Regions from separate parts of the Phytohabitans houttuyneae genome, predicted to be linked through region 1. Evidence: predicted binding sites of a transcription regulator. Region 1 holds the regulator's gene; the other holds the start of a gene.
The links. Region 1 encodes HrcA, which represses chaperone genes, less so after heat shock. Its sites were predicted from a motif close to GGTTNGCACNCTCNNNNNGAGNGTGCNAACC; they were not measured.

Region 1 (4,165 bases):
GTCGATCTCGCCGGGCGTACTCAACCTGCTGGAACGCCGCCACACCGCGGGCCGTGCGCCGGCCGCGGCGGTCGAGGCGCGCGAAGCCGGTTTCGACCATGTCAACCTCGACCTCATCTACGGCACGCCGGGCGAGACGGCGGACGACTTCGCCGCGTCGCTGGCCGCGGCTGTGGGGGCCGGCGTCGACCACGTCAGCGCATACGCCCTGATCGTCGAAGACGGCACCCGCCTCGCCACCCGGATGCGCCGCGGCGACCTGCCGTACCCGGACGACGACGTCGCCGCGGACCGCTACCTGGCCGCGGACGCCGCCCTCGAAGCGGCCGGCCTGTCCTGGTACGAGGTCTCCAACTGGGCGGCCGGTCCGGCGGCGCGGTGCCGGCACAACCTCCTCTACTGGAACGGCGGCGACTGGTGGGGCCTCGGCCCCGGCGCGCACAGCCACATCGGCGGCGTGCGGTGGTGGAACGTCAAGCACCCGTCGACCTACGCCGCCCGCCTGTCCGCCGGCGAGTCGCCTGGACACGCGCGGGAGGTGCTGTCGCCGGCCGACCGGCACGTCGAGGATGTGATGCTGCGCCTGCGCCTCGCGTCCGGCCTGCCCCTGTCCGCGCTCGGCGCCGCCGGCCGCGAGGCCGCCGCACGCGCCGCCGCCAGCGGCCTGCTCGAGACGCGGGCCGGCCGCGCGGTGCTCACCCTGCGCGGGCGACTCCTGGCCGACGCGGTGGTCCGCGACCTTCTGTAACGACATTTGAGGCAGATATACCCCGGTCCGCCTCACCTGCGGACCGCACGCGCGGGCCCCGGGGAAGACGTGGAGCGCAGCGGAGCGTTTTCTTTGGGTGCTTTCCCGCGGGCACCGCTGGGGTCGTCGGCGAGCTGGCGCTCGCCGAAATCCCCGACCTCCGCTGCCGGGTCGCGAGTCAAGCCCGGGCAGACGGGAGCCCGGGACCTCGCGGTCCCGGGCTCCGGTCGGCTCACTTGATGATCGAAACGCTCATCGGGTAGTTGTACAGCTGGCCGTCGTTGGCCTTCACGCCGCCGATGATGCCGAAGACGATCGCGATGATCGCCGCGATCGGGGCGAGGATGGCGCCGATCAGCACGCACACGAGGATCCAGCAGATCACCGTGATGATCGACCACAACAGCTGGAAGTTGAGTGCCGCGATCGCGTGGGCGCGTACGGTCGGCGACTGGTTGCCCTTCGCCAGCAGCGCCACGAGCGGGCCGACCCAGCCCAGCGTGCCGCCGCCGATGAAGGCGCCGGCCGCGCCGCCGAAGTGGGCGACGAGCGCCCACGTCTTCTCGTCGTTGTTGGCGTAGCCCGACGGTGCCGGGCCGGCCGCGTAGTAGCCGCCGGGGGGACCCTGCGGCGGGTAGCCAGGCGGCGGGTATGAGCCGCCGGCGGGCGGCGGGTAGCCGGCACCCGGTGGCGGGTAGTCGGTCCCACCCGTGGGCGGCGGCGGTGGCGGTGCGTCACTCGGTGGTGGTGCGTAACCGGGAGAGGGTGCCTCGCCCGGCATCGAGTAGGACGCTGGGGGTGTCGGCGGAGAGGTCGGCTCCGGCGGCGTCTGGCCGGGCTCACCCTCTCCGGGAGGGCGAGGTGGTTCTGTCATGGAGGTCACGGTAGGGGCACGAATCAACCGGCGCTACGCAACACTCTTACGGAGGTGCGGACATTGTGCCCAAAGAGATCATCCCGGCCATGCGGGGGTGCGACGTAGACTGGCACTCGCTACAGTCGAGTGCCAGTCCTCTCATCTGGTGCGGCAGGGGGTGACAGTGAGTCTCGATGACCGCAAGCTCGACGTGCTCCGGGCTATCGTCGAGGACTACGTCGCGACCCAGGAGCCGGTCGGCAGTAAGGCACTTGTGGAGCGACACCAGCTGGGCGTCTCACCTGCCACCGTGCGTAACGACATGGCCGTCCTTGAAGAGGAGGGCTACATCAGACAGCCCCATACGAGCGCCGGTCGCGTCCCGACCGACCGTGGCTACCGGCTCTTCGTCGACCGCCTCTCCCGGGTCAAGCCGCTGAGCCCGGCCGAGCGGCGGGCGATCGAGCGGTTCCTCGCCGGCGCGCTCGACCTCGACGATGTGGTGCACCGCACAGTCCGGCTCCTCGCGCAGCTCACGAGGCAGGTCGCGGTCGTGCAGTACCCGACACTTTCCCGCACCTCCGTGCGCCACCTGGAGCTGGTGCCGATCTCCACCACCAGAGTGATGCTCGTCATGATTGCCGACACCGGCCGGGTTGAGCAGCGGCTCGTCGAGCTGCCGGCACCCGTCCAGGTCGACGCGGTCACCGACCTGCGCCGCCTGGTCAACGAAAAGCTCGTGGGCAAGCGGCTCTCGGACGCGCCGCCGCTGATCCAGGCGCTGGTCGACGAGGTGGCGCCCGATGATCGCAACACCATGGCCACCCTCGCCTCGGTATTGCTCGAAACCCTCGTCGAGCGGCACGATGAGCGCATCGCACTAGCCGGCCGGGCCAACCTGACCCGTGGCGGTTTACTCGACTTCCAGGGCTCCCTTCGCCCGATCCTCGAGGCCCTCGAGGAGGAGGTCATCCTGCTCAAGCTCCTTGGCGAGGTCGACGCGGACACCCTCAGGATCCGCATCGGCGACGAAAACGAGATCGACAACCTGCGGTCCACCTCAGTTGTCAGCACGGGTTACGGTCCAGGCGCCACAATCGTGGGTGGTCTCGGCGTCCTCGGGCCGACGAGGATGGATTACCCCGGCACCATCGCCACGGTGCGCGCCGTGGCACGCTACGTAGGCGACCTGTTGGGAAACAACTAGCCCGGGACAGCGCGAGAGCATGAGGACACGGAACCAAGTGGCCAAGGACTACTACGGGATTCTCGGCGTCAGCCGGGACGCATCCGACGACGAGATCAAGCGCGCCTACCGGAAGCTGGCTCGCCAGTACCACCCGGACGTCAACCCGGACCCGGATGCGCACGAGAAGTTCAAGGACATCAACGCCGCCTACGAGGTGCTCTCCGACGACCAGAAGCGGCAGATCGTCGACCTGGGTGGCGACCCTCTCGCCCCGGGCGGCGGGGGGCCGGGTGGTGGCCCTGGGGCTGGACCGTTCGTCGGGTTCCAGGACATCATGGACGCGTTCTTCGGCACGGCGGCGGGGGCGCGCGGCCCGCGTTCGCGCACGCGGCCGGGTGCCGACGCGATCTTGCGGCTGGAGCTTGAGCTGACCGAGACGGCGTTCGGCGTCGAGGCGCCGATCACTGTCGACACGGCCGTGCTCTGCACCACCTGCACCGGCGCCGGCACCGCCGCTGGCACCCACCTCTCCACCTGCGAGGCGTGCGGCGGGCGCGGCGAGGTCCAGTCGGTGCAGCGCACCTTCCTGGGCCAGGTCGTCTCGTCCCGCCCGTGCACGGTCTGCCAGGGCTACGGCACGGTGATTCCGCACCCCTGCGCCACCTGTGGCGGCGACGGCCGGGTCCGCACCCGCCGCTCGCTGACCGTCAAGATCCCCGCTGGCGTCGAAGACGGCATGCGCATCCGCCTGGCCCAGCAGGGCGAGGTCGGCCCCGGCGGCGGCACGGCCGGCGACCTCTACGTGGAGATCCACGAGCGGCCGCACGACGTGTATTCGCGCAAGGGCGACGACCTCCACTGCCGCGTCACCGTCCCGATGACCGCCGCCGCGCTCGGCACCCGGCTGACGATCAAGACGCTCGACAGCGAAGAGCAGCTCGACGTCAAGGCCGGCACCCAGCCCGGCGCGACCCTCCGGCTGCGCGCCCGCGGTGTGCCCCACCTGCGCGGCACCGGCCGCGGCGACCTTTTTGTGCACCTCGACGTGCGCACGCCCACCAAGCTCGACCCGGAGCAGGAGCGGATCCTGCGCGAGTTTGCCAAGACCCGGGGCGAGGAGGTCGCCGAGCTCACCAAGCAGGGCGGCTTCTTCTCGCGGATGCGGGACGCGTTCAACGGCCACCAGTGAGCCTTCCGCTCTTCCTCGTCGACGCCCTGCCCCAGGCTGACTCCTACACCCTGGATGGGCCCGAAGGACACCATGCGGCCACCGTCCAGCGGCTGCGCGTGGGCGAGGAGCTGCTGCTCGGCGACGGTCGCGGCGGCACGGCCACCGCGGTGGTCACCGCCGCCGGCCGGGGCATCCTCGACC
Region 2 (4,165 bases), 190 kb from region 1:
TGCCCGGTGAGGACGCCGCCCTGGTGCGCAGCCGCGCCTCCGCCCTCATCCAACGGATCGCACAACTCGGCGAGGACGAGACGAGCCAGCTGCTGAGCCAGACGCTGAAGCGGTTCGCTGGCCGGCACCACGACCTCGAATCGACCTTCCTGCACCACTACGACCTCGTCCACCACCGGGTCGATCGGACCAGCGACCTGACCGCCACGGCCCGTCTCCTCGTCGGCGCCTACTTCAGCCACGAGTACGCCGTGGAAGCAGCCGCCCTGTGCAACCCGTCGATGGTGCCGCACCCCGACCAGTCCAAACTGGACACCGGGCAGCTCCGCGTCGCGGTCAGCCTGCGCCAGATCGGCGAGGGCCACCTGTCCTCCATCGGCTTTGCCACCGCGGTCATCGGCCCCGGCGGCCGCCTCACCGTCGCCGACCGGTCCGGACCGCTGGCGACCGGCCAGCGCGCCAGCGCCCGCCACCGGCGGGACCTGCTCGCCGCCGGACTGACCGAGGAAGGGTGGGACAACGAGGTATCGGCGACAGTGCTCGGATCCCTGCCCGAGCGCTTCGACGACGACGACTTCGAACGGGCGCTCGGCCGCATCCCCACCGACCTGCTCACCCGCGCCACCACCCACGGCACGCTCGAACAGCTGCGCCGCATCGTCGCCGACAGCTACACAATGACCTTCCGGGCCGACGTCCCGCTGCACCAGCGGGTGCTCTGGCCGGCCACGGCCGCCGAGAGCAACGGGATGGAGGACGCCCGCTTCGTCAAGTTCACCGGTGACGACGGCATGTCCGCGTATCGCGCCACGTACACCGCCTACGACGGTCGGCACATCGCCGCTCGCATGCTCACCAGCGACAACCTGGACCACTTCCAGGTGACCCCGATGCGGGGGCCGGGCGTGCGCAACAAGGGCGTCGCGCTGTTTCCGCGTACCGTCGGCGGCCGCCACCTCGCGCTGTGCCGCTCCGACGGCGAGACCATCGGCCTGACCGCCCTCGACGACGCCAACCGCTGGCAGCCATCGGTGCCGCTGCACGGCCCCCGCCGCGGCTGGGAGCTGATCCAGGTCGGCAACTGCGGATCACCGATCGAGACCGCCGCCGGCTGGCTCGTGCTCACCCACGGCGTCGGCCCGATGCGCCGGTACGCCATCGGCGGCCTTCTGCTCGACCTGCAGCGGCCCGACCGCGTGATCGCCGAGCTGCCCGGCGCGCTGCTCGCTCCCAGTGACACCGAACGGGACGGCTACGTGCCCAACGTCGTCTACTCCTGCGGCGCCCTGTTGCACGCCGGCACCCTGTGGCTCCCGTACGGGGCAAGTGACGCCCGGGTCGAGTTCGCCACGATCCCGCTCGCCACACTCATCGACGCGATGGTATAGACGCGGCCCAGGCGCGGTGTTCGCGCTGCCCGGGCCGCGTCCGCGTGGCTACTGTGCCGGCTCCGCCGCCTTCTCGACGACGAGCACCTCGGTGGTCAGGAACAGCGCGGCGATCGACGCCGCGTTCTGCAGCGCGCAGCGGGTGACCTTGGCGGGCTCGACGATGCCCGCCTCGAACATGTCCACGTACTCACCGGTGGCGGCGTTGAGGCCGCGGCCCGGCGGTAGAGCCTTGACCTTCTCAGCCACCACGCCGCCTTCGAGGCCGGTGTTGACGGCGATCTGCCGAAGCGGCGCGGTGAGCGCGACCCGCACGATGTTGGCGCCGGTGGCCTCGTCGCCGGATAGGTCGAGCTTGTCGAAAGCGGTCGCCGCGGCGTTGACCAGCGCCACCCCGCCACCGGGCAGCAGACCTTCCTCGACGGCGGCCTTGGCGTTACGCACGGCGTCCTCGATGCGGTGCTTGCGCTCCTTGAGCTCGACCTCGGTGGCCGCGCCAACCTTGACCACGGCTACCCCGCCGGCCAGCTTGGCCAGCCGCTCCTGCAGCTTCTCCCGGTCGTAGTCGGACTCGCTCCGTTCGATCTCGGTGCGAAGCTGGGCGGCCCGGCCGGTGATCTGCTCGGCGTCGCCAGCACCGTCCACGACGGTGGTTTCGTCCTTGGTGACGACGACCTTGCGGGCCCTGCCAAGCGAGTCCAGGCCGGCGCTGTCCAGGGTGAGGCCCGTCGTCTCGCTGATGACCTGCGCGCCGGTGAGGATCGCGAGGTCGGCCAGCATCGCGGTGCGCCGGTCACCGAAGGCGGGCGCCTTGACCGCCACCGACGAGAACGTGCCGCGGACCCTGTTGACGACCAGGGTGGCCAGCGCCTCGCCCTCGACATCCTCGGCGATGATCACCAGCGGCTTGCTCGTCTGCATGACCTTTTCCAGGACCGGCAGCAGCTCGTTCAGGTTCGAGATCCGCTTCTCGACGATCAGCAGGTACGGATCGTCGAGGACGGCCTCCATCCGCTCGGTGTCGGTGACGAAGTAGGGCGAGATGTAGCCCTTGTCGAAGCGCATGCCCTCGGTGAGCTCAAGCTCGAGGCCGAAGGTGTTGCTCTCCTCGACGGTGATGACGCCTTCCTTGCCGACCTTGTCCATCGCCTCGGCGACGATCTCACCGACGGTCTCGTCACCGGCCGAGATCGACGCGGTGGCCGCGATCTGCTCCCTGGTCTCGACGTCGCGCGCCTGAAGACGCAGCGCCTCCGTCACCGCCACGACGGCAAGCTCGATGCCGCGTTTGAGGGCGATCGGGTTCGCGCCGGCGGCGACGTTGCGCAGCCCTTCGCGCACCAGCGCCTGCGCCAGGACAGTCGCCGTCGTCGTGCCGTCACCGGCCACGTCGTCGGTCTTCTTGGCGACCTCTTTGACCAGCTCGGCGCCGAGCTTCTCGTACGGGTCGTCGAGCTCGATCTCCTTGGCGATGCTCACGCCGTCGTTGGTGATCGTGGGTACGCCCCACCCGCTGTCCAGTACGACGTTGCGGCCCTTCGGGCCCAGCGTCACCTTTACTGTGTCGGCGAGAACGTTCATGCCCCGCTCAAGGCCGCGCCGGGCAACCTCGCCGAACGCGATCAACTTGGCCATCTGGGTCATCCTCAACATCGTCGTGCCCACAAACAGCACAGTTCGGGCCGACCTGCGATGACCGCTGCACGCGGTCCCCCTCCGGGGTCCCATCCCATTCGGTTGGCACTCACATGGGGAGAGTGCTAGCTACAGTGCAACACCAATGCCCCCGTAGCACAAGAGACAGCCGCGGTAACCCGCCTCCGGTCGCCGATCGGCCACTGGACCAAAGCGAAACGGTCGCCTCGATCACCGACTGCTGTGGTGAATCAGACGACCGTGCCCATGTGCGGTGTGCCCCCGGCAGGATTCGAACCTGCGCTCCCGCCTCCGGAGGGCTCGGCTCCAGCGCGTGTCGTTTAGCATCGCTGACCTGCGCAAACACCTGCACTGCCGCGAGCCGGTCACTAGAGGTTCGGCACGCATTCGGCACAGTTCGGTGGGCACGGCCGAGCCGCGCCGGGCAGACGCGACTCCCACGCTGTCGGTACGGTTCTGTACGCGGCGGACGTTGGCCGGCGCGACCTGACCTGGGTTGGTCGGCGCGATTGCCCCGTGGCTCCCCGTGCTCTCCCGTTGTTTGTCGCGCTCATCTGGCACAGGTCTTTGGCACACTCGGCTATGGGGTTAGCGTTCTTCTTGAGCGGGTTCGCTATCGGCCTGTCCCCGCCAGTAGGCGATGTTGTGGCGGGTGGTCAGCGTGTTGGGGTGGTCTGGGCCGAGCACCCGCAGACGGTCGGCGAGCAGTTCCTCGAACGCCTGGGCGGCACCGGCCGGATCCCCGGCCTCCCCCGCCCGTAGGCGATGTTGCCGCGGGTGGTCAGCGTGTCGGGGTGGTCCGGGCCGAGCACCCGCAGGTTGTCGGCCAGCAGTTCCTCGAACGCGTGGGCGGCACCGGCCGGATCCCCGGCCTCCCCCGCCACCGGGCGATGTTGTGGCGGGTGGTCAGCGTGTCGGGGTGGTCCGGGCCGAGCACCCGCAGCTGGTCGGCGAGCAGCTCCTCGAACGCCTGGGCGGCGCCGGCCGGATCCCCGGCCTGCCCCCGCCCGTAGGCGATGTTGTGGCGGGTGGTCAGCGTGTGGGGGTGGTCCGGGCCGAGCACCCGCAGCTCGTCGGTGAGCAGTTCCTCGAAGGCCTGGGCGGCACCGGCCGGATCCCCG

Region 2: groL (chaperonin GroEL) is a predicted target of HrcA. The motif match lies at 3,124-3,154, and genes of this name have one in related genera.

The regions. Positions count from the first base shown of each region.
Region 1 is NZ_BLPF01000004.1:620,020-624,184, forward strand. It holds gene hemW (radical SAM family heme chaperone HemW) at 1-748, shown strand, start outside; gene Phou_RS45465 (DUF4870 domain-containing protein) at 981-1,622, opposite strand; gene hrcA (heat-inducible transcriptional repressor HrcA) at 1,789-2,811, shown strand; gene dnaJ (molecular chaperone DnaJ) at 2,849-3,982, shown strand; gene Phou_RS45480 (16S rRNA (uracil(1498)-N(3))-methyltransferase) at 3,979-4,165, shown strand, end outside.
Region 2 is NZ_BLPF01000004.1:430,057-434,221, forward strand. It holds gene Phou_RS44585 (glycoside hydrolase family 130 protein) at 1-1,388, shown strand, start outside; gene groL (chaperonin GroEL) at 1,437-3,023, opposite strand; gene Phou_RS55930 (hypothetical protein) at 3,633-3,752, opposite strand; gene Phou_RS51770 (tetratricopeptide repeat protein) at 3,826-4,165, opposite strand, start outside.